3 regions of the Allobosea sp. NBC_00550 genome follow, and region 2 is predicted to be linked to each of the others. Evidence: predicted binding sites of a transcription regulator. Region 2 holds the regulator's gene; each other region holds the start of a gene.

Region 1 (7,285 bases), on a different replicon from region 2:
GGCGCTCACGCCGGTTGCCCAGCGCATCGATCGTAACGTTGTGGCGGATGCAGGTCACAACATCCTGCAGGATCCGACGTACTGGCTCGTGAAAGAGCACGTCGTTGGTCGCGACCGTGGGTACGCGCATGCGGATGGCGAGATTCGCCAATTCGTGAAGGCGAAGGTGATCATTCGGTCGGCGGCGCAGCGATAGCGCGAGATAAGCACGGTCGCCGAATCCCTCTCGCAGCCGGCGCAGGCGAAACGCGCACTCGTCGTCAGGCAAATCCGGAACAAGGACGGCGATCACGCCATCGCCTTGGGCAATGACGTCTGACCATTCGAGATGGCAGCGCCCCTTGCCGCCGCGCTTCTTGCCGATCGAGAGCAGCCGGCAAAGTCGGGAGTAGGCTGCCCGGTCGGTGGGATAGACGAGGAGCGACATTCCGTCGGTGAGATCCAGCCGGCAGCCGACGATGAGCCTGACACCTGTCGCCTTGGCCGCTTCGTGGGCGCGAACGATGCCGGCCAGCGAGTTGCGGTCTGCGACGGCCAGGGCTTCGATGCCCAGCAAGGCTGCTTGCGCGAACAGCTCCTCGGCGGAGGATGCGCCACGCAGGAAGCTGAAATGGCTCGTGACCTGCAACTCGGCGTAGCGGGCGTTCATCCGAAAATTCCATGAAGGAACCAGCGATGCGATCCCGTGGCGACATCCTCGCCGTCACCTGCGCGATAGATCCAATAGCGCTCACCGGCATCGTCTTCGACCCGGAAGTAGTCGCGTACGGCCACCATCTCGGCCTCGCGCTTCCACCACTCGCCGAATACGCGCTCCGGCCCGTCGGCCCGCTGGACCCGCCGGCGGACGCCACGCCAGCTGAACCAGGACGGCGGATGATCTGGCAATAGCGCCATGGTCTCGACAGGCTCCGGACGCGGCAGCAGCCGTGCCGGGCGGGGCCAATGGCGCGGCCATGCCGCCCCGGTCTCCTCGGTAAGCGCCCCAACGCGGCGAACCGAACGCTCGGGAACGTCGCTTGACACGGGCGCGAGACGATAGACGGCCTGTTCGCCAACCCGATTGGCGAGGATATCGATCAACCCGGAAATGTCGGGGCTGGTCTCCTCGACGAGAGAGCTGATGGACTGCTTCCGTTCCAAGGGCTCGGCCAGCGTAGCCGCAAGCGTCATGATCTCGATGCCGAAGCCCGGCTCGATCGCCTCGATCTTCTCGCAGAGCAGCCGCGTCAGCCGCTTGCCATCGCAGACCGGTCGCGCCAGACCCACCCGGACCGTTTGAAGGCCGCGGTCGACGCGATGGCAGACGAGATCGAGCCGGCGAGCGCCCAGACCCCGCTGTTCCAAGCGCTCGCAGAGTTGCGCCACGAGCTTGCCGATGTAGCGGGCGATGGTCTCCGAAGCGCCGATCGGCTCGGCGAACGCTCGCCGCACCTCGATCAGGTCGGGTGGTCGGATCGCGACGATAGGTTCGGCGACTTCCCCGAGGGCTTGGGCCAGTCGACGGGCGATCGCGGGTCCGAAACGAAGGGTTAGCGGAGAACGGGGCTGGGCGATGATGTCGCCGACCGTGTCGAAACCGAGCACACGCAGGTCGGCCGATATCTGCGCAGGCAGCCGAAGGCATTCTAACGGAAGGGGTAATAGCGGATGCGCCTCATGCCGGACAGGCGCGATGACTATGGACCGAGAGACGTATCGCGCCAGCGCATGGGCGGCGCCCCAGCTGTCGGCGATCGCGGCCCTTGCCTCGACGCCCGACATCGCGAGGCGTCCGACGATGGCCTCCAGCATGTCCGCTTCGCCGCCATGGAGGTGGTCGGCGCCAGTCGTGTCGATGACGATGCCATGCGGCGGATCCGGCGCCACAATCGGCGCGACACGCTGATGCAGCCAGATCGCGAGTCGCTCCAGTTCCCGCGCGTCTGCTGCAAGATCGGCTTGCTTAACCACCAACGATGACACAAGCACCTGCGCCTTTGTGGCCGGCATGCCGACGCGTAGCCCGGCGGCGAGTGCAGCGGCATTTGCAGCCTGCACCAACCTCCTGCTTCCGTCGCGAGCGATGAGGACGAGCGGGACTTCAGGCCGAGGCGCGTCGCCAGCCATCCGTCGGTACCGATCGATTGACCAGTTCGGCAGGAAGACGGAGACGACCCGTGTCATCGCATGCCTCCAATTCAAAATCCGCGCTTTCGCCCGCCCTGGCCCTGATCAGCTCGACAAGCCATCGTGGCCGTCCCACGCCCGGCACCGGTAGTGCCGTTGATGGGAGAACCGAGACCCGCCATCGGGTCATCGCTGCTGTCGGCTGCCCGAAGTCGGAGGCGTCCACCTCCCGTCGCCATCTGCGTAAGGCAATACCGATCGAGCCTGTTCCTTCAGCTGCAAGCTGGAGCCGCCGGGACGCCGTCATCGAAAGACGGGCGACTTCTCCGACGACGGAGCCAAGCCCGCCATGGCGCAGGCCCTCTTCCATGCAGGCGAGAACCGTTTTGTCATCGCCGGCCTCGACGTAGATGACGCGGTCGGGAACGAGCCCCGCCTGGGCGAATGCTGGGGCGAAGAGGTCGGCCCTGGTCAGGCACCAGAGCACTTTGCCGCGGCTTCTGGCTGCGACACCGGCGCTGAACAGAGCGGCCGCGGCGCCGTCGAGGGCACCGTTGCCGCCGCCGGCGACCTCATGCAGAGCACCCCGTGCCAGACCGCCCCCAGGTAAGCGTGAATCGACCATCGTGATTCCGAACGGCAGGACCGTCCGATCACGAGTGCCCCGCCCTTCAATTCGCTCGATCTGGTCGCGGAGCGACTGGAATACCGGCTGTGACAGCAACTGGCCTATACCTATAGAATGACGCCTTATGTTCCTCTTATGTTCTCGGTACCGCATTCCGAGTCAAGCTTGCTTTTTGGCCGGAACTCGGGAGCGCTGTAGGCGGTTGAGCCAGTGGGCTATCAGAAGCGAGCGATTGACGTGAATCGCACATCAGACCTAACCGCCGAGTGGCCCCTGCAATCGAGTGCGACCCTTGGATCTTCAGTCCGGGCCAAGGGCATAGAACGCGAACTCCGACGGAAGCTGCCTTGGGCGACAAGGAAATTCCTGAAAGTCGAAGCCGGGAAAGCTTTGCTGGATATGCCGGGCGCGTCGCTGGACGAATTCGAAGCCGCATCCACGACAATTTCCCAGGCGATGCGAGGACTAGCAAACCTTCCGGTACTTCCGAGTGAGGCGGAGGACATCCTGTCGATGTCTTCCCGCGAGCGCCACAAATGGATGGGCGCTGGCCGCCTGCAGAGTGCCGGAACCCGAACGGTCAAATTGCGCGGGCGATCGAAGGCAGTGACCTTTCACGTCTTCGAGCCAGCGCATATCGAGCACATCCTCAATGGCGACCTGACCGAGATTTGGCGCGAGGAGGACGGGGCGACGCTTGTGGAGAACCGTCGGCGGGCCGCGGGCAAAGCCGCGCTGACCCGAGCAGGAAAGCGGCACGCCCCGTCGAAAGCGGCTCCCGTAGCATCAGATGAGATGCTGGATGCTCAGCTGGAGGGTTGGGAAGAATTTGTCGCTAAAGGTTTTTTACGCTGAACGATCACGAAGCGGATCAGCGACAACTGGCTGACGAACATTCGCTCCGCAAAACAACACTGAGGTCAACAAGGCCCGCTATTCCGACCATGTCGCGAGATGGGGCGAGCAGCGCCACAATACACGTCGCTTGTTGGCCAAAGATGCGACGGCAGAGCCGCAACTATCGCACCGAAATCCATCCGCACCCATTGCCCTGTCTTGAGATTGCGCACCCCGCCGAAAATCTCAATGGGAGCTTGGTTCCGCTGGCTCGTTGGAACTTCTGCGCCGATCGCTCCGTTGCCGCTTCAATAGGTATCACCAGGAGATCAAGGCGATGATGTTCGTCGAGCAAATCAAGGAAGGCCAACGCGTGCTGGGCTCCGATGGAGTTCACGTCGGGACCGTCGACGCACTGAGCGGACAGCTCATCAAGCTCAAGAAGAACGATCCGGAGTCTGGTGGAGCACACCACTATATCGACCTCGGGCTCGTGATCGGTGTGGATGGAGATATCATCAAGCTTATCGTCCCCGCGGCTGAGGCCAGGGAGCGGTGGTCGGAGGCGGCTGATTAAACGCAGAACCAACATCATCCCAACTACGGCCATGCAACGGGATCGGTGATGGCAGCCCCAGCCGTCTTCCCGCCTCGGAGAGAAGGCAGCAGGAAGCGGAACTATTCGAACCCCTTGTGTAGTTCGGCGCGACTGAGCCATCAGGCTTCGGCTCAACGGAGGGCGACATGCCGGTGTATCGCTTCACCATGAATGACGGGACGAAGACAGATTGCGACAACGAGCCGAAGGAGTTCGCGAGTGATAAATCCGCCGTAGACGCGGCACAGGTGGCCTTGGCGGACATGGCCCACGATGCCTTACCTGATGGTAACTCCGTCGATTTGACAGCAGCTGTAGAAAATTCGGCCGGCGAAGAGATTTATCGCGCTTCGCTCAAATTTCGCGGCGAAACGGCCGAACACGCGCGATCGAAGGCTGCCGATTTCGAGGCCGCGGCGGACGATGCTGCTGAGGCGGTGGCCAGGGCTCTTGCCGTTAAGCCGGACTAGAAGGGCTTCTGTCCACGGGTCGCGAGTCATTAGCACCGATTGGAACAAGCCTGACGGGCGTGGGGTTGGCCGACATAGGGACAGTGGGAGATATGGCGATGACCATCACAAGCCACGCGGAATATCGGGCTGCGGTCGAACGCGCTGCGGCGATCAGCGACGCAACAGATGGTTCGGAAGGGGCAGACGAGTTCACTCGCCTTACATCCGAAATTCGACAGTGGGACGAAGCGCATAAGGGTGACAATGCTCACGGCCCCGATGCAGACCAAAGCTTGCTGCGGCCGGACGACTTGCCGTTCTCGGGGCTGCCTGGAAATCTGGGCAAGCTTCACAAGGATTGACCGGTCGTTTGCTTTTACGAGCGAGGCGTTCTCATGAAACCGGCAGAGCCAGTGGCCAGCGCGCGCGCCTTGGCCATGCGGATGATGGCGGAATACCCCGATCGCGATTGGATCGCGTTGCTTGCCAGCGTGCCGAAGTACCCCGCAAATCCATCGAGTGACATTTGCAGGAAGATGGGTTGACCCGCGGCCATATTAGCTGCGGCGGCTGAGCTACTCACCCTGGCCGGGTAATCCCGGCGTAACCGGCGAAGGACCGTTCTAGGCAACTGTTTTGATCTAGGGTTTCTTAACGGGCCGGCCGGGGTCGATCGGACTCCACGAGGAGGACGGCTTTCGATCACCCTTTTCAGCCGGCGGGGCGTCTATCTGAGATTGCTTCACCTTGATCTCAGGTGTTTCCGAACCTTGCCGCGGTCGACTGTCGGTTGCGCGCCTCGGCTGGCCAACCGTTTCATCCTTGGGCTTGGACATAGCGCGTTCCTCCACGGTTAAGCGAAGAATGGCGAAGACCTGCATTTAGTTCCTGCGCGGGTCGGGGGAGCTAGAATAGATCATCCTTGAAAGGTTCGATTGTCGTCGGGTCATCGTCGCCTTCGCCCGCCTTATTGACGCGCTTCGACACGATCCATTCCCGTAGTTCGCGCGGCGGCTGCTTCAGCAGTTCCATACCGCCTGATCCGTCCAGCCAAGCCTCGAAATCCTGGCGCATGAGCATGCAGGGCATCCGATCGTGATACTGCGCGGTCCACGCGTTGGCTTCGCGGACAATCATCGTGCAGGTGGTGATGTCCTCGCCCGTATCGGGGTTCCGGTAATTTTCCCAGAGACCCGCGAACGCCAGCAGATCGCCGTCGGCCGCAGAGAAGAAATGCGGCACCCGGTCCTTCTTTTCGCCGGTCCATTCGAAGAACCCGCTGGCGGGGATGATGCACCGTCTTCGCACATAGGCTTGCTTGAAGGTGCCGCTCGTCTCGACCGTCTCGACCCTCGCATTGAAGGCGGCGAGTTTGAAGTCTTTCAACCCACCCTTGTGCCAGCCGGGGATTAGGCCCCAACGCGCTCTCTTCAGCTCGCGGCCGGCCTCAGTCTTCACGATGATATCAATGTCGGTTGTGGGCGCGATGTTGTAGCGGGCGCGGAGATTGGGCGTGTTTGCCGGCACCGTCAGCGGCTGACTGAAGGCGACAATCTCGCTCCAGCTATAGGCCTGGCTGAAACGCCCGCACATATGCGGTCTCCTGCTTAGTCGGGGAGCCGTTGCCCGGCGAGAAAGGTCGCTACGCTCAGCGTGTGGCTGGGCTGAGCCTTGCAATACTGTTCTACGATTTCGACGAGCTGACCATCCGAAAACTGCGGCAGGCCGGAAGGTGAATGCTGCCTGAGCGCGTCGACAATCCAGCGGCCAACAGCCACATGCATTTGGGCGCCTGCCGCCTGCTGGTCCATCCACAAATCGCAGGTCACATAATCCTGCATGAAGTCTCCCTTTCGAGGCCCCGCAGCCAACGCCGCCGCGTAGGTCGATATCGCAAGAAGCAGGGTCAGCATCAGGGTGCGCACATGCCGCTCCTACTGAATCGGAGCGCGCTTAGCGTGCTGGGCATTTGCCTTGGCAAGCAGTGCTTCCAGCTTGGCAAGCGTCTCCGGCGAGAAAACGAGGTTCATCGCTTGGCCGCCGACGATTTCGAGACTGATCAAAGTCTCACCTTCGACATTCGTCGTGATAGCGACGTGCCGCACATCGATGACGTCGAGATCGACCTCGGGCAGTTTGGCAGGCTTCTTCGCCATCAAACATCATCCTGGATAGGGAGCCACGGCTGCTCCGGCTTCTGCTTTCCGGTCTCATGCTCCTGGGCGATCCGGTCGGCCTGAAGCTGGGCCTCGATCCGCGCGACCTCAAGGAAATAGGACAGGGTCCTGAACCCGCGCTCGTCGGCATTGCACTTCAACGCGACGATGCGCTCGACCAGGTCGTCGGCGCGCCGCAGTTGCACGCGGGGCACGCCGGAACTCAGCTTCACAACATCCGCCATAATGCCCTCCGTCCCCTCAATGAGGGTATTCGGCGGCGAGGCGGTCGTACAAGTCGATTTCACCCGCATTCGCAGCCTGGCGCTCGCATGTAGTCACCCACGATGGCGCGATAGAGGCGCCAAAGCTTCCGCTGGTTCATCACGACGGAACTCCCCAAAATCGCCTGCGTTGATGGGAGCGCAGAAGGGGATGCTCCGTGGTCGGCAAGCTGCAGGCATATCGCGCCAAACGCGACTTCCAAAAAACCAAGGAACCGAGC
Region 2 (7,285 bases):
CTCGACCCGCGTCTGGGCCGTGCATGGCTCGGATGGGCTCGACGAGATCACCACCACCGGCCCGACCCGCGTCGTCTCGCTCGAGAACGGCAAGATCGAGAGCTTCCTGATCAATCCCGCGGATGTCGGTCTCGCGCCGGCCAAGCCGGAAGAGCTGCGCGGCGGCACGCCGGAGCAGAACGCCGCAGCGCTGAACGCCGTGCTCGCTGGCGAAAAGACCGGTTTCCGCGATATCGCCGCCTTCAACGCTGCTGCCGCGCTGCTCGTCGCAGGCAAGGCCACGGATCTGAAGGACGGCTTCGCCCAGGCGACGGCCGCGCTCGATTCCGGCAAGGCCAGGGCGACGCTCGCCGCCCTCGTCAAAATCTCGAACGCGTGAGGGCGGCATGACCGACATCCTCGCCAGGATCGAAGCCTATAAGCGCCAGGAGATCGCGGCGGCGAAGGCCGCCATGCCCCTCGCCGAGATCGAGCGGCACGCCCGCGCTGCCGGCAAGCCGCGCGGCTTCGCCGAGGCGCTGGCAGTGAAGGTCGCGGGCGGCACCCCTGCACTCATCGCCGAGATCAAGAAGGCCAGCCCGTCCAAGGGGCTGATCCGCGCCGATTTCGACCCGCCTTCGCTCGCCCGCGCTTATGCGGCCGGCGGCGCGGCCTGCCTCTCCGTGCTGACCGACGCACCCTCCTTCCATGGCCGGCCGGAATTCCTGACGCAGGCGCGCGAGGCCTCTGGCCTGCCGGCACTGCGCAAGGATTTCCTCTACGACACCTATCAGGTCTATGAGGCGCGGGCCTGGGGTGCCGACTGCATCCTGATCATCATGGCCGGCGTCGACGACGCCACCGCCAGGGCCTTGAACGAGACCGCGCGTGAGCTGAGCATGGACGTGCTCGTCGAAGTCCATGACGACGCCGAACTCGATCGTGCACTGAAGCTCGAAAGCCGGCTGCTCGGCATCAACAACCGCGACCTGCGCAGCTTCAACGTCGATCTCGCCGTGACCGAGCGGCTGGCGCCGCGCGTGCCCGCCGACCGTATCGTCATCAGCGAGAGTGGCATCTTCACCCATGCCGACGTCGCCCGGCTCAACACGATCGGCGTCAGCAGCTTCCTCGTCGGCGAAAGCCTGATGCGGCAGGCCGACGTCACGGCGGCAACGCGGGCGCTGCTGACCGGGCAGGCGCAAGAGAACGCGGCGTGAGCCGGCTCAGCCATCTCGACGCCCAGGGCCAGGCGCATATGGTCGATGTCGGCGGCAAGGCCGAGACGGCCCGCACGGCAATAGCCGAGGGCAGCATCGTGATGGCACCGGAGACGGTGGCGATCGTGCGCGATGGCAACGCCAAGAAGGGCGACGTGCTCGGCACGGCGCGGCTCGCCGGCATCATGGCGGCCAAGCGCACGCATGATCTGATCCCGCTCTGCCATCCGCTGCTGCTGAGCAAGATCGCGGTCGATCTCGATCTCGACGAGGCGCTTCCGGGTGTGCGCGTGCGCGCCGAGGTCAAGATGACCGGCCAGACCGGCGTCGAGATGGAGGCGCTGACCGCCGTCTCGGTCGCCTGCCTCACCGTCTACGACATGGTCAAGGCGGTCGACCGGGCGATGCGGATCGAGAATATCCGGCTCGTGCACAAATCCGGCGGCCAGTCCGGCGACTACGACGCGAAGGCTGGTTAGAGGAGTGAGCATGATGTCGCCCGAAAACCGGTTCCCACTTTTCGGCATTATGCTCTGATGGCGCTCACCCCGGTCCCCGTCGCGCGCAAGGCGTTGCTCGACAGCATTCCGGGGCCGACCGGAACCGAGACCCTGCCGCTCGCCCAATGCGCCTGGCGCGTGCTCGGCGGCGACGTGAGGGCGCTGCGCACCCAGCCCCCCTTCGCCAACTCGGCGATGGACGGCTACGCCGTACGCGGCGACGACATGGCGGAAGGCGTCAGCCTCGCCGTGATCGGCGAATCCGCCGCCGGCCGGGCTTTCGAGGGCGGCGTCGGGCCGGGCCAGGCGGTGCGGATATTCACTGGCGCACCGATGCCGGCCGGCGCCGACACCATCCTGATCCAGGAAGATGCCGACGGCGTCGACAGCCCCGCGATCCGGGTGCGCGTGCCGCCGACCAAGGGCAAGTTCCTGCGCGCCGCCGGGCTCGATTTCCATGAGGGCGATGTCCTGCTTGCAACCGGGCGCGTGCTCGACAGCGCCGCGCTCGGGCTCGCGGCGGCGATGGGGCATCCGGCGCTGCCGGTCCGGCGCAAGCCCCGCGTCGCGATCCTCGCCACCGGCGACGAATTGGTCGCTCCCGGCGAGCCCGTCGGGCGCGACCAGATCGTCGCCTCGAACTCGTTTTCACTGGCCGCGCTGGTCGAGAAGGCCGGCGGCGCTCCCCTCGATCTCGGTATCGCCCGCGACGATCATGCCGATCTCGCCGCCAAGATTGGACAGGCGAGCGCGGCCGATGCCGATGTGCTGATCACGCTCGGCGGCGCCTCCGTCGGCGCCCATGACCTCGTGCAGGAGGCTCTGACGCGGGCGGGCATGGAGCTCGGCTTCTGGAAGATCGCGATGCGGCCCGGCAAGCCGATGATGACCGGCCGGCTCGGCCGCATGGTCGTGGTCGGCCTGCCCGGCAATCCGGTCTCCTCGATCGTCTGCGGCCACCTTTTCGTGCTGCCGCTGATCGAGGCTTTGCTCGGCATGGCCGATGCGGATCGGGACCGGAGCATCCCGGCCGTCCTGGGACGCGACATGCCGGGGAATGACGAGCGCGAGGATTATCTGCGTTCCGAGCTGGCGTTGACCCCGGAGGGATGGGTGGCGACGCCTTTCGGCCGGCAGGATTCCTCGATGCTCGGCACGCTGGCGCGAGCCCAGGCGCTGACGATCCGCCCCGCCTTCGCCGACGCGGCCAAAACGGGCGATCCCTGCCGGATCCTACCGCTGCGGTAGGCCGCTTGCGGAACACAAGCAGAACGCGTATGGTGTTCGTGCTTTGTTTCGAATCTGCGCTTTGAAGGGCTGGCGGCAACCATGCTGACACGCAAGCAACACGAACTCCTGCGCTTCATCCAGGAACGCTTGCGCGAGAGCGGGGTGCCGCCCTCCTTCGACGAGATGAAGGACGCGCTCGATTTGCGCTCGAAATCCGGCATCCACCGGTTGATCATGGCGTTGGAGGAGCGCGGCTTCATCCGCCGCCTGCCCAACCGGGCGCGCGCGCTCGAAGTCATCAAGATGCCCGATGGTCTCGGCGCTCCGCAGCAGCGCCCCCGCTTCAGCCCGGCCATCGTCCAGGGCGGTCTCGGATCGCAGCCCAGCCTCGGCAAGCCACGCCCGGGTTCCGGAGCCGATGAGGACAGCCGTTCCTCCATCGCGATTCCGGTCATGGGGCGCATCGCCGCCGGCACGCCCATCTCGGCGATCCAGAGCCGCAGCCACACCGTCTCGCTGCCGCCCGACATGCTCGGCTCCGGCGAGCATTACGCGCTCGAAGTGCGTGGCGATTCGATGGTCGAGGCCGGCATTCTCGACGGCGACACGGTCGTCATCCGCAGGCAGGACACGGCCAATACCGGCGATATCGTGGTGGCGCTGATCGACGACGAGGAGGCCACCCTCAAGCGGCTGCGCAAGCGCGGCTCCTCGATCGCGCTCGAAGCGGCGAACCCGGCCTACGAGACCCGCGTGCTCGGGCCGGATCGGGTCAAGATCCAGGGCCGTCTCGTCAATCTGATGCGGCGCTACTGAAGCCGTTCGATGTCGGCGTCGCTGTCGACGGACACCGATGCCGGGTTGGTGGGCGGCTGATTGTTGGCCCGCGGCGCGGGTGGCGTCGCCTGCGGCTGCTCGCGGCGGCGGCTCCAGGGACGGTCTGCGGCGCCCTGCTCCGAGACATGGCTGCTCCAGCCTGTCGCTGTTCGATAGAGCGAGGTCGCCCCGTCGCGGCTCAGCGCGCCACGGCTGATCAACCTCGCCTTGCAGGCGCCGCTCCAGGAAATCGCGGTGACGACGAGGTCGGCGCGGAGGCAGTCCTCGATGATTGCGAGCCGATCGCGCGTGTAAGACACGGTGCGCTGATCGGCCGTGCGGCCGATGCAGCCCAGGCTGTCGCAAACGATGCCGGCCCGCAGCGTCGGATCATCCGGCGAGCGGCTGTCACCATCGGACGAGAGCCATTGTTGCAGGACAAAGCGGCTGGGCCTTCCGGCGATGGCGAGCCGGCCATCGGCTCCGCGCAGCGCTAGACCCGAGCCGTCGCGTTCGATCAGGATCTCCGGCCGCTCGGGCTTGCCGGCGACGGCGACGCCGAACATGAGCGGGATGGCCGCCAGCCAGCGCCAGGCCGTTGTCCAGAGCGTCAGCCAGAGCAATGTCAGCACGAAGCAGACGAGCACGGCGGGACCGAAGGCCGCGATCATCACCGTTGAATGGTCGATGGCCGCGACCCAGTGCGCCACCTTCAGCACGACATCCGAGGCGAGCCCCATCAGCGCCCAGGCCGGCCAATCCAGCCCGAAGGGATAGGCCAAAACGCCGAAGACCGCCGCCGGCATGACGAAGAGCGAGACGAAGGGCAGCGCCATGGCATTGCCGAGCAGCCCCAAAGGATTGAAGGTCTGGAAGTGATAGGCGCCGAAGGGTGCGGTCGCCGCCGTGGCGAGCAAGGTGGTGACGACGATGCCGAGCGCTGCGGTCCAGAGCGGGCCGACAGGCCAAGGCAGAACTGGCGGAGGCCGGGCGCGGTCCCGCCGCTCCCAACGTTCGGCGAACGCGATCAGTGCCGCGACCGCGCCGAAGGACATCTGGAAGCTCGGCCCGAGCAGGGCCTCGGGCTCGCGCAGCTGCACGATCATCGCAGCGAGCGCGAGGTTGCGCATGCTCAACGCCGCGCGGTCGACCAGGATGGCACCCAGCATCACCAGCGTCATGATCAGCGAACGCTCGGTCGCGACGTCGCTGCCCGAGAAGATGCAGTAGGCGGTTGCACCGAGCATGGCGGCCACGGCGGCGAGCTTCTTGACCGGCCAACGCAATGCGATCGTCTGCGAGATCGCCAGCAGGGCTCGCACCAGCCAGAAGATCGTGCCGGCAGCGAGCACCATGTGGAGCCCCGAGATCGAGACGATATGGTAGATACCGGCGGCGCGCAGGTCGTTGTTGGTCGCCTCGGTGATCAGCCCGCGCTTGCCCGTGACGAGCGCGGCCGCCACCGCGCCGCCCTGCCCGCCGCCGGCCTCGGCGATGCGCCGGGTCAGGGCGTTGCGGGCCTTGTCGATCGCCACATCGATCGCCAGACGCGTCGGCATCGGATAGGGCGGCGGCGCCAAAGCGAGCTTGCCGGATATGCTGCCGACAGCTCCGATTCCCTTGAAGAAGGCATCGCGGCCGAAATCATAGCCGCCCGCCCGCGCCGGCCCCGGCGGAGGCAGCAGCCGGGCGGTCGCGACGATATGGTCCCCGGGCGCGACGGAGCCGGCGCGGATGTTGACGCGCACCCGCTTCGGGCGCTCGCCCTCCGGCACCCCCGCGAGATCGGTCACCAGCACGACGATGCGGGCACCGTTGTCCCTTGCCTCCACCGTTTCGACATAGCCTGTCAGCTTGCCGATCCGCGGCCGCTCCAGCATCGGTGCTGATATGTCGGCGGTACGCCAGACCCCCGCCGCAAAGCCGGCAAAAGCGGCGGCCGCAGCCAGGCAAGCCATCGATGGAAGGCGATGGAAGCGCAAGGCAAAGGCAAGTCCAATGCTCAGGACGAGGCCAAGCAACGGCGCCCACAAAGCCGGCTCACGATCTGCCGCGAAATAAAACACGATGCCGGCGCCCATCGCCACGGGCAGCCACAGGAACGGGCGGCGGCGCTCGGCCTCCAGCGCGAGGGCACGGCCCAAGCGCGCCTGCCAGCCCTGCAACCATGCATCGAGCCACACCGGCGCCGGCCAGGATGGCCGCAAACGCAGAGGCACGGCGCCAACGCGGGCGCCGCGCCGTTCCCCCTGCCCTGACGGCCCCGGCTGCATCGCCTGCCCCATCCCCATCGGCATTGCGATTTGACCGCTTAACCTTTCCGGCCAAGCCATGTTACAGGGCGCGCGCCGGTTGTCATGTCATGACCTGCGCCATTTCCCACGTTTACCCCGGACGGTTTTCCCCGCCCGGCCGGAGTCGCCTCCCATGAGCAACGCCGTCGTCACGCGCTTTGCGCCCTCGCCCACCGGTTTCCTGCATATCGGCGGGGGGCGGACGGCGCTGTTCAACTGGCTCTACGCCCGCCGGCACGGCGGCAAGATGCTGCTGCGCATCGAGGACACGGACAGGGAACGTTCGACCGACGCCGCCATCACGGCGATCCTCGACGGGCTGGAGTGGCTCGGCCTCGATTGGGACGGCCAGACCGTCTACCAGTTCCAGCGCGCGGCGCGCCATCGCGAGGTCGCCGAGCAGATGCTCGCCGCCGGCAAGGCCTATCATTGCTACGCCACCCCGGCCGAGCTCGACGAGATGCGCGAGAAGGCCCGCGCCGAGGGCAAGCCGCTGCGCTATGACGGGCGCTGGCGCGACCGCGACCCGGCGACTGCGCCGGCCGGCGTCAAGCCGGTCATCCGCCTGAAGGCGCCGCAGACCGGCGAGACGGTGGTGAACGACGAGGTCCAGGGCCGCGTCGTCTGGCAGAACGAGAATCTCGACGATCTCGTGCTGCTGCGCTCGGACGGCAACCCGACCTATATGCTCGCCGTCGTCGTCGACGACCATGACATGGGCGTCACCCACGTCATCCGCGGCGACGACCATCTGACCAACGCCGCCCGCCAGACCCAGATCTACGATGCGCTCGGCTGGGACGTGCCGAGCATGTCGCATATCCCGCTGATTCATGGGCCGGACGGCGCCAAGCTCTCGAAGCGCCACGGTGCGCTCGGCATCGATGCCTATCGCTCGATGGGCTATCTGCCGGCAGCACTGCGCAACTATCTCGTGCGGCTGGGCTGGAGCCATGGCGACCAGGAGGTCTTCTCGACACAGGAGATGATCGACGCCTTCAATCTCTCCTCGATCGGCCGCTCGCCCGCGCGCTTCGACTACGCCAAGCTCGAGAACCTCAACGGGCTCTACATGCGCCAGTCGAGCGACCAGGAACTGCTCGATGCGCTCAAGGTCATCCTGCCGGAGATCGGGCCGGCACGCGGGGTCGCGCCGACGCTGTCGCCCGAGCTCGAGGCGAAGTTCCTTGCCGCCATGCCGGGGCTCAAGGAGCGCGCCAAGACGCTGGTGGAGCTGCTCGACAGC
Region 3 (7,285 bases), 580 kb from region 2:
TCCAGCGCAAGAGCGCCGGCATCCGGACCTTCGGCCTGGTCGGGCTAGGGACTGCGGTGGCTGCAAGCCTGTTCAGCGAGGCGCTGCATCCCGACGCGGCGAGCCGCGTGGTGCAGGGCGTGCTGACCGGCGTCGGCTTTCTCGGCGCCGGGCTGATTATCCGCCGCAACGACGACATGATGCCTCACGGCCTGACCACGGCGGCGGCGGTCTGGGTCACGGCTGCGCTGGGATGTGCCGCCGGGCTGGGGCACTGGCTCGTCACGCTTGCCGCCACGGTGCTGGCCCTCGTCCTGCTCGCACTCGATCACTCGCTGGAGAGCTGGATCCAGGCGCGGCATCCGCTGCCGAAAGACGAAAAACGAGGTGCGGACCAACGGGAGTAGCCCTGCCAGCTTCGATCGGGCGGAGCCTTTCGGCGACTGCGGCGTTGCTGTCCTGAAAGGGCAGTTTCCGCATGATGCAGTTCAATCGCAGCCTAGAAGCCGGCCCCGGCAATACGCCGGCCGTGCCGAACCCACCGCCAGAGGTCCCGCCGCTGACGCCCGGCGACGTGCCGCCGGCCCCGCCGGTCGAATCGCCGCCCGACGAGGAGCCGCAGGGCATCCCGACCGAGCCGCCACCGGAATTGCCGCCGAACGCACCGCCGGAGGCGCCCCCGGCGACGCCGATCGACCTGCCGCCGGGACGTGACCCGCGCCAGCCGCAGGAGTGAGCTTCAGACGGGCGGCGTGCTTCCCGCGCCGATGTCCCAGTAGAGCCCGGCCATTGCCGTCAGCGCTTCGCGCGCGATGGCGACGGGGAGGTGTTCGTCCGGCGCATGCTGCGAGCAGCCGGGATAGGAATGCGGCACCCAGATCGTGCGCAGCTTCAGGATCTCGGCGAAGATGTCGTTCGGCAGGGAGCCGCCAAGATTGGGCAGGAGCGCGGGCTTCTTGCCGGTGCTCTCGGCAATCGAAGCGATCGTGAAGGCCACCCACGGATCGTCCGGATCGAGCCGTGTCGCGCCGAAGCGCTCGGTGCCGGGCATGATGATCTCGACCATCGGGAAACCGTGGCGATCGAGGTGGCGGCGCAGCGCCGGCGCGACGTCGCGCGGCTCGATGCCCACGACGAAGCGCAGGGCGACGCGGGCCCAGGCGCTCGGCGGCACCGCGTTGACCGGCGTTTCCGGCACGCCCGACTTCATCGCCAGCACATCGAAGGAACACCAGCCGAAGACCTGCTCGGCCGGCGAGAGGCCGGGCTCGCCCCAGTTCGGATCGATGGTCGGGCCGTCCGGTCCGCCGTCGATCTCGCAATCGGCGACGGCGCGACGCACGGCCGGTGGCAGCTCCTTCGGAACCCATTCGTGGATGCGGATCTGGCCGGTCGGCGAGGTGATCGAGGCGATGGCGTGGGCGAGCTGGATGGCGGGATCGGACAGAATGCCGCCCCAGTTGCCGGAGTGATGGCCACCCTCGCGCGCGGTGATCTGGAGGTCGAAGGTGATGACGCCGCGGGCGCCGAGGAAGACGGTCGGCCGCTCGGCGTTGAGGCGCGGGCCGTCGGAGGCGATCAGCACGTCGGCCTTGAGCAGCTCCGCCTGCTCCTCGCAGAGTTCGCGCAGGCCGGGCGAACCCGATTCCTCGCCCATCTCGATCAGGTATTTGGCGTTGAAGCCGAGCTTGCCGCGCGTTTCCAGCACGGCGCGGAGCGCACTCAGATTGATCAGGTGCTGGCCCTTATTGTCGACGACGCCGCGGCCGTACCAGCGGCCGTCACGCTCGGTCAGCGCCCAGGGCGAGAGGCCTTCGCTCCATTGCGCGTCGAGGCCGCGGATCACGTCGCCATGGCCGTAGCCGAGGATGGTCAGCAGGGCTGCATCCTCGATACGCTCGGCGTAGAGGAAGGGGCCCTTGGCCTTGGCATGGGTCAGGACGCGGCAGGTGAAGCCGAGCGATTCCAGCAGCGGGCGCATCTCGGTGTCGAGATATTGCGAGAGCACCGGGGCGCGATCGGGATTCTGGCTTTCGGTCGGCATCGCGACAAGGCGGGCAAGATCGCTCTTGAGCCGGCCTGAATCGAAACAATCCTGTGCTTTCGCGATCGCCTGCGCGCGGGTCATCTGTCTGGGTCTCCCGGATTCGAGGCCGGCACAGTGCCGGTGGACGCCGTGGCGCGCCAGTGCCAAGAGAGCGGAACGGGCATGGCGTGCCCGATGAACGGAATTCGCGCTGCCCGCCCATGAATTTTGTCCCGCATCCCCACCAGATCGTCGCGCGCGATGCGATCCTCGCGGCGCGGGCCAAGGGCGCGGCCGGCTTCCTGCTTGGCGACCTGACGGGACTCGGCAAGACCTTGTCGGCCTGGCTCGCGCTTTCGGCGATGCCGGAAGAGGAGGTGCTGGTGATCTGCCCGAAGGGCGCGATCCCGCAATGGCGGCGGACCATCGCGCTGTCGGGTTTGCCGGCGAAGCGGGTGACGCTGATGAATTTCGAGAAGACGAAGTCGCTGCTCGCGCCGCCCACCGACAGCAAGAAGCGCTCGACGCGGGCCAAGAACAACGAGATCGCCAAGCACGGCACACCGAAGCGGACCTGGCCGCTGGTGGTGATCGACGAGGCCCACCGCATCCGCAACCCCAACTCGCAGCAGGGGCTGGTCTGCCGACAAATGGCGGAGGCTGCCGATTTCACGATCTATATGAGCGCGACGGCCGGCCAGTCCCCGCATGAATTGTCCTATCTCGCGCCGCTATTGGCCAAGGCGGCGGGCATGCCATCAGCCGATCTCGACGGCTTCCGCCTTCTGATGAAACGGTTGAAGATCGGCCGGGCGAAGGGCCGCTGGAAGAACTGGAGCTGGGAGCCGAACGAGGCCGACCGGAAGGCGATGGCCGATCTGCTCTATCGCGGCGCGAACGCCATTGGGCTGCGGCGCCGGCCGGAGGAGATCGCCGGCTGGCCGGAGGTGCAGCGCGAGCTTGCTCCCGTCGCGCTCGATACCGCCTCGCGCAAGCTCTACGACGCGACATGGCGCGAGTTCCGCAAGGAACTCGGCCTCGCCGGCGGCTCGACGCGCAAGCCTCAGGGCTGGGCGGCCGATCTGCGCTTCCGCCAGAAGGCGAGCCTGCTGCGCATCCCCGGTACCGCGGATTTCTGCGAAGACCTGCTTGGCAATGACGAGCAGGTCGCGATCTCCGTCGCCTTCCTCGAAACCAGCGCGATGCTGGCCGAGACGCTGCGCGGGCGCGGCTGGCGCACGGCCGAGATCAACGGAGGACATTCGGGCACGCAGAACGAGGAGACGCGCATCGCTTTCCAGACGGGGCAGCTCGATGCGGTGATCTTCACCGTCACCGAATCGATTTCGCTGCATCGCGGCGAGATGCCGGGCGGGGAGCGGGAGCGGGCGCTGGTGGTTCACGACATGCGCCACAGCGCGATCCAGCTCCAGCAGATCGAGGGGCGCTGCCATCGAGACGGCCAGCACGCGACGATCTTCTACGCCTATGCCGAGGACACGGTAGAGGAAGCCATCGCCGCGACCGTGATCCAGCGCATGGCTGCGATGGAGGGGCTCGCCGGGGACGATACGCGGATGCTGGAGGCGATTGCGGGGATCGTCGAGGGCAGGGCGGCCGCCTGAGCCACCCGAGGGCCGCTCAGTTGCGTGCGCGCTCGCCCAGTTCCTTGGCGCCCTCGACTGACGCACTGGTCAGCCGGACGATGCTGTTCCAGGCGTCACGCGTATACGCACCCTGATGCACGACGGCGTCGTATCCGACGACCAGGATGATGATGACCAGCAGCAGGCGGAACACCGGACACTCCATGGGGTTTCCGCCGAACAACGCTCGCCCGCGTGACGCGGTTCCCGCTGCCGACCAAGCTTGCCAGAAGCGGAAGCCATCTGATAGAACAAATAGTGAACATAAGGAAACGCCATGGGTCAGCTCACCACGATGGAGAAGCTCGAGATCCTGAGCGACGCCGCCAAATACGACGCGTCCTGCGCGTCGAGCAGCACGACGCGGCGCGATTCCCGCGACGGTCGCGGGCTGGGCTCGACGACCGGTTCCGGCATCTGCCATTCCTATGCGCCGGATGGCCGCTGTATCTCGCTGCTCAAGATCCTCCTGACCAATTTCTGCAGTTTCGACTGCGTGTTCTGCATCAACCGTTCGTCGAGCAATGTGCGCCGCGCCCGGTTCTCGGTGGAGGAGGTGGTGAAGCTCACGCTGAGCTTCTATCGGCGGAATTACATCGAGGGGCTTTTCCTCTCCTCGGGCATCATCCGCTCGCCCGACTATACGATGGCCGAACTCGTCCGCGTCGCCGAGACGTTGCGCCTGCAGAATGATTTCCGCGGCTACATCCATCTCAAGCTGATCCCCGGCGCCAGCCAGGAGCTGATCGAGCGGGCCGGGCGGTTCGCCGACCGGGTCTCCGTGAATGTCGAACTACCCAGCGAAACCGGCTTGGCGCGGTTCGCGCCGGAGAAGAGCGCCGTCGCCATTCGAAGCGCGATGGGCGGGCTCAAGCTGAAGATCGAGGAGGCCGCGGAGGAACGGGAGGCGAGCGCGAAGGCGCCGGCCTTTGCGCCTGCCGGGCAGAGCACCCAGATGATCGTCGGGGCCGACGGCGCGAGCGACGGGACGATCCTGAGGCGCAGCGCGCTGCTCTATGGGAGCTTCGGGCTGAAGCGGGTCTATTACTCCGCCTTCAGCCCGATCCCGGATGCGTCGCGGCAACTGCCCCTGATCGCGCCGCCGCTGATGCGCGAGCATCGGCTTTACCAGGCGGATTGGCTGACGCGCTTCTACGGCTTCGAGGCCGAGGAGATCATCGCGCAAGGGGAGATGCTCGACCTCGACATCGATCCCAAGCTCGCATGGGCCCTCAAACACCGGGCGCGCTTTCCCGTCGACGTCAACCGGGCCGACCGTGAGGCGCTGCTGCGCGTGCCGGGGCTCGGAACCCGCAGCGTCGACCGCATCCTGACCTCTCGGCGCTTTCGGCGTCTGAGGCTCGAGGATGTCGGGCGGCTGACGCGTTCGCTCGCCACCATCCGCCATTTCATCGCAGCCGAGGGCTGGTCCCCGGGCGGGAGCCTCGATCATGAACGGCTGCGGGAGCGGTTGTCGCCGCGGCCGCAGCAGCTCTCACTGTTCGCATGATCGCGGCGCGGCTTTCAGGGCCCGCCGACTTCGCAGGCTGGCGTGCCGAGGCGCGCCGGCTGGCGCAGGCGGGCGCAGCGCCCGAGGACGTGGAATGGAATTGGGGCGAAGGCGGGGGCGGCCTGTTTGGAGCCGGGGATGCGCTGGCACCGGCGCAGGCGCAGCCTTGCGATCTCACGGTGCCCAGGCGCTTCCTTGATCTGGCCGAGACGGTGATCTGCCACCGGGACGGTGGCCGCTTCGCCTTGCTCTACCGCATGCTGCTGCGCCTGCAGCAGGAGCCGGCGCTGCTCGACGACAGCGTCGATGCCGATGTCGCCCGGGCGCAGGCGATGGCGCGCTCGGTGCGGCGCGACCTTCACAAGATGACGGCTTTCGTCCGCTTCCGGGCGGTGGCCGGGGCGTGCGAGGACGGCCCTTTCGTCGCCTGGTTCGAGCCCGAGCATTTCATCCTGGCGCCCGCCGCCACCTTCTTCACCGCGCGCTTCGCGGCGATGTGTTGGTCGATCCTGACCCCGCAAGGCTCGCTTCACTGGGATGGCGAGACGCTGCTGCACGGTCCACCGGCCCGGCGAGCCGAGGTTCCCGATGACGACCGGATGGAGGATTACTGGCGCACCTACTACGCCAGCATCTTCAATCCCGCGCGTTTGAAGGTCAGGGCGATGCGGGCCGAGATGCCGATGAAGTATTGGCGGAACCTACCCGAGGCCGAACTGATTGCTCCCTTGATCGCCAGTGCGAACCGGCGGGCGGAGGAGATGGTGATGCGCACTCCGACAGAACCTCCGGAGCGACATATCAGGCAGGAGCGGCGGTCGTCTCAAGCGGATCAGCCGGCGAACGAAGCCGCGATCGCGTCATGGCAGGATGCGGCGGCAGTCGCGCAAGGCTGCACCCGCTGCGAGCTTCATTGCCATGCGACGCAGGTCGTGTTCGGGGAGGGGCCGCTCGACGCGCCGGTGATCTTCGTCGGCGAGCAGCCGGGCGATCAGGAAGACCTTGCCGGCAGGCCCTTCGTCGGGCTGGCTGGGCGGCTCTTCGATCAAGCTCTGGCCGAAGCCGGGCTCGACCGGCGGCGCGCCTATGTCACCAATGCGGTGAAGCACTTCAAATTCCAGTTGCGCGGCAAGCGCCGCATCCACGAGAAGCCGAATGTCGGCGAGATCAAGGCCTGCAAGTTCTGGCTCGATCTGGAGCGCGGCTTCGTCAAGCACGGGCTTGTCGTCGCTCTCGGGGCGACGGCCCTGCGCTCGCTCACCGGCCATGCCGGCCCTCTCGCCCAGGCGCGCGAGCGGGAGCTGGTCCTGGACGACGGCACGCCGTTGGTCGCCACCGTGCACCCGTCCTTCCTGCTGCGCCTGCCGGATGAGGAGGCGAAGCGGCGCGAATATGCCCGCTTCGTCGCCGATCTCAATCGCGTCGGTTCGCGCGTTCCGGCGCTTCGGCTGGAGCGGGCGGCCTGAACAGCCTCAATCGGCGGGCAGCAGCTCCTTCAGCCGGAGCAGGACGATCTTCTCGACCTGGGTCAGTGCCGTCGCAAATTCCTGCTCGGGCGTGTTCTTCAACCGCTCCTCGAAAGCGGCGAGAATCTGGGCCTTGGTCGCGCCTTTCACCGCCATGATGAAGGGAATGCCGAAACGGGCCTTGTACGCCTCGTTCAACGCCGTGAAGCGGACACGCTCGTCGCTGGTGAGGCGGTCGAGCCCGGCCGAGGCCTGTTCCTGCGTCGATTCCGGCGTGATCTCGCCGGCCGCCGCGAGCTTGCCGGCAAGATCGGGATGGGCGTTGAGCAGGGCCTTCTGGCGCTCCGGCGAATGCTTGCGCATGGCGGCGACCATCGCCGCATGCAGTCCCTCGGCAGTGTCCTGCGCCGTGCCGATCCCGGCATCATAGGCCGCCTCGGCGACCCAAGGAGAATGCTCCCAGACGCGGCCGAAGACCTCGACGAAGAGGGCCTTCGGCAGTTTCGAGGGCACATAGCCGCCGGCCGGAGGATGTGTCCTGACCCAGTGGCGGGCGATGTCGAGGCGCGTCGCAACCCAGGCCTTCTCGTGGCTCTTCACATAGTCGAGGAAGCGGGTGAGCGCCGCGGCGCGGCCCGGCCGGCCGACGAGGCGGCAG

The links. The regulator LexA, encoded in region 2, represses DNA repair genes until DNA is damaged. The targets are predictions, from matches to a motif close to TGTTCNNNNTGTGTTCNG.
Region 1: the regulator LexA is predicted to act here: its motif matches at 2,863-2,880, upstream of NWE53_RS29740 (ImuA family protein).
Region 3: the regulator LexA is predicted to act here: its motif matches at 3,899-3,916, upstream of NWE53_RS09380 (putative DNA modification/repair radical SAM protein).

The regions. Positions count from the first base shown of each region.
Region 1 covers NZ_CP102773.1:563,595-570,879, forward strand. Annotated here, with positions in the region: gene NWE53_RS29730 (error-prone DNA polymerase) at 1-649, opposite strand, end outside; gene NWE53_RS29735 (DNA polymerase Y family protein) at 646-2,166, opposite strand; gene NWE53_RS29740 (ImuA family protein) at 2,084-2,842, opposite strand; gene NWE53_RS29745 (hypothetical protein) at 2,948-3,592, shown strand; gene NWE53_RS29750 (DUF2171 domain-containing protein) at 3,912-4,151, shown strand; gene NWE53_RS29755 (DUF6894 family protein) at 4,319-4,642, shown strand; gene NWE53_RS29760 (hypothetical protein) at 4,741-4,986, shown strand; gene NWE53_RS29765 (SOS response-associated peptidase) at 5,531-6,217, opposite strand; gene NWE53_RS29770 (hypothetical protein) at 6,232-6,549, opposite strand; gene NWE53_RS29775 (hypothetical protein) at 6,559-6,780, opposite strand; gene NWE53_RS29780 (hypothetical protein) at 6,780-7,025, opposite strand; gene ligD (DNA ligase D) at 7,223-7,285, shown strand, end outside.
Region 2 covers NZ_CP102772.1:1,382,161-1,389,445, forward strand. Annotated here, with positions in the region: gene trpD (anthranilate phosphoribosyltransferase) at 1-379, shown strand, start outside; gene trpC (indole-3-glycerol phosphate synthase TrpC) at 387-1,199, shown strand; gene moaC (cyclic pyranopterin monophosphate synthase MoaC) at 1,196-1,678, shown strand; gene NWE53_RS06495 (molybdopterin molybdotransferase MoeA) at 1,736-2,947, shown strand; gene lexA (transcriptional repressor LexA) at 3,029-3,745, shown strand; gene NWE53_RS06505 (ComEC/Rec2 family competence protein) at 3,739-5,889, opposite strand; gene gltX (glutamate--tRNA ligase) at 6,173-7,285, shown strand, end outside.
Region 3 covers NZ_CP102772.1:1,961,861-1,969,145, reverse strand. Annotated here, with positions in the region: gene NWE53_RS09405 (MgtC/SapB family protein) at 1-386, shown strand, start outside; gene NWE53_RS09400 (hypothetical protein) at 458-715, shown strand; gene NWE53_RS09395 (M20 family metallopeptidase) at 719-2,107, opposite strand; gene NWE53_RS09390 (SNF2-related protein) at 2,227-3,630, shown strand; gene NWE53_RS09385 (hypothetical protein) at 3,647-3,805, opposite strand; gene NWE53_RS09380 (putative DNA modification/repair radical SAM protein) at 3,929-5,161, shown strand; gene NWE53_RS09375 (UdgX family uracil-DNA binding protein) at 5,158-6,627, shown strand; gene puuE (allantoinase PuuE) at 6,634-7,285, opposite strand, start outside.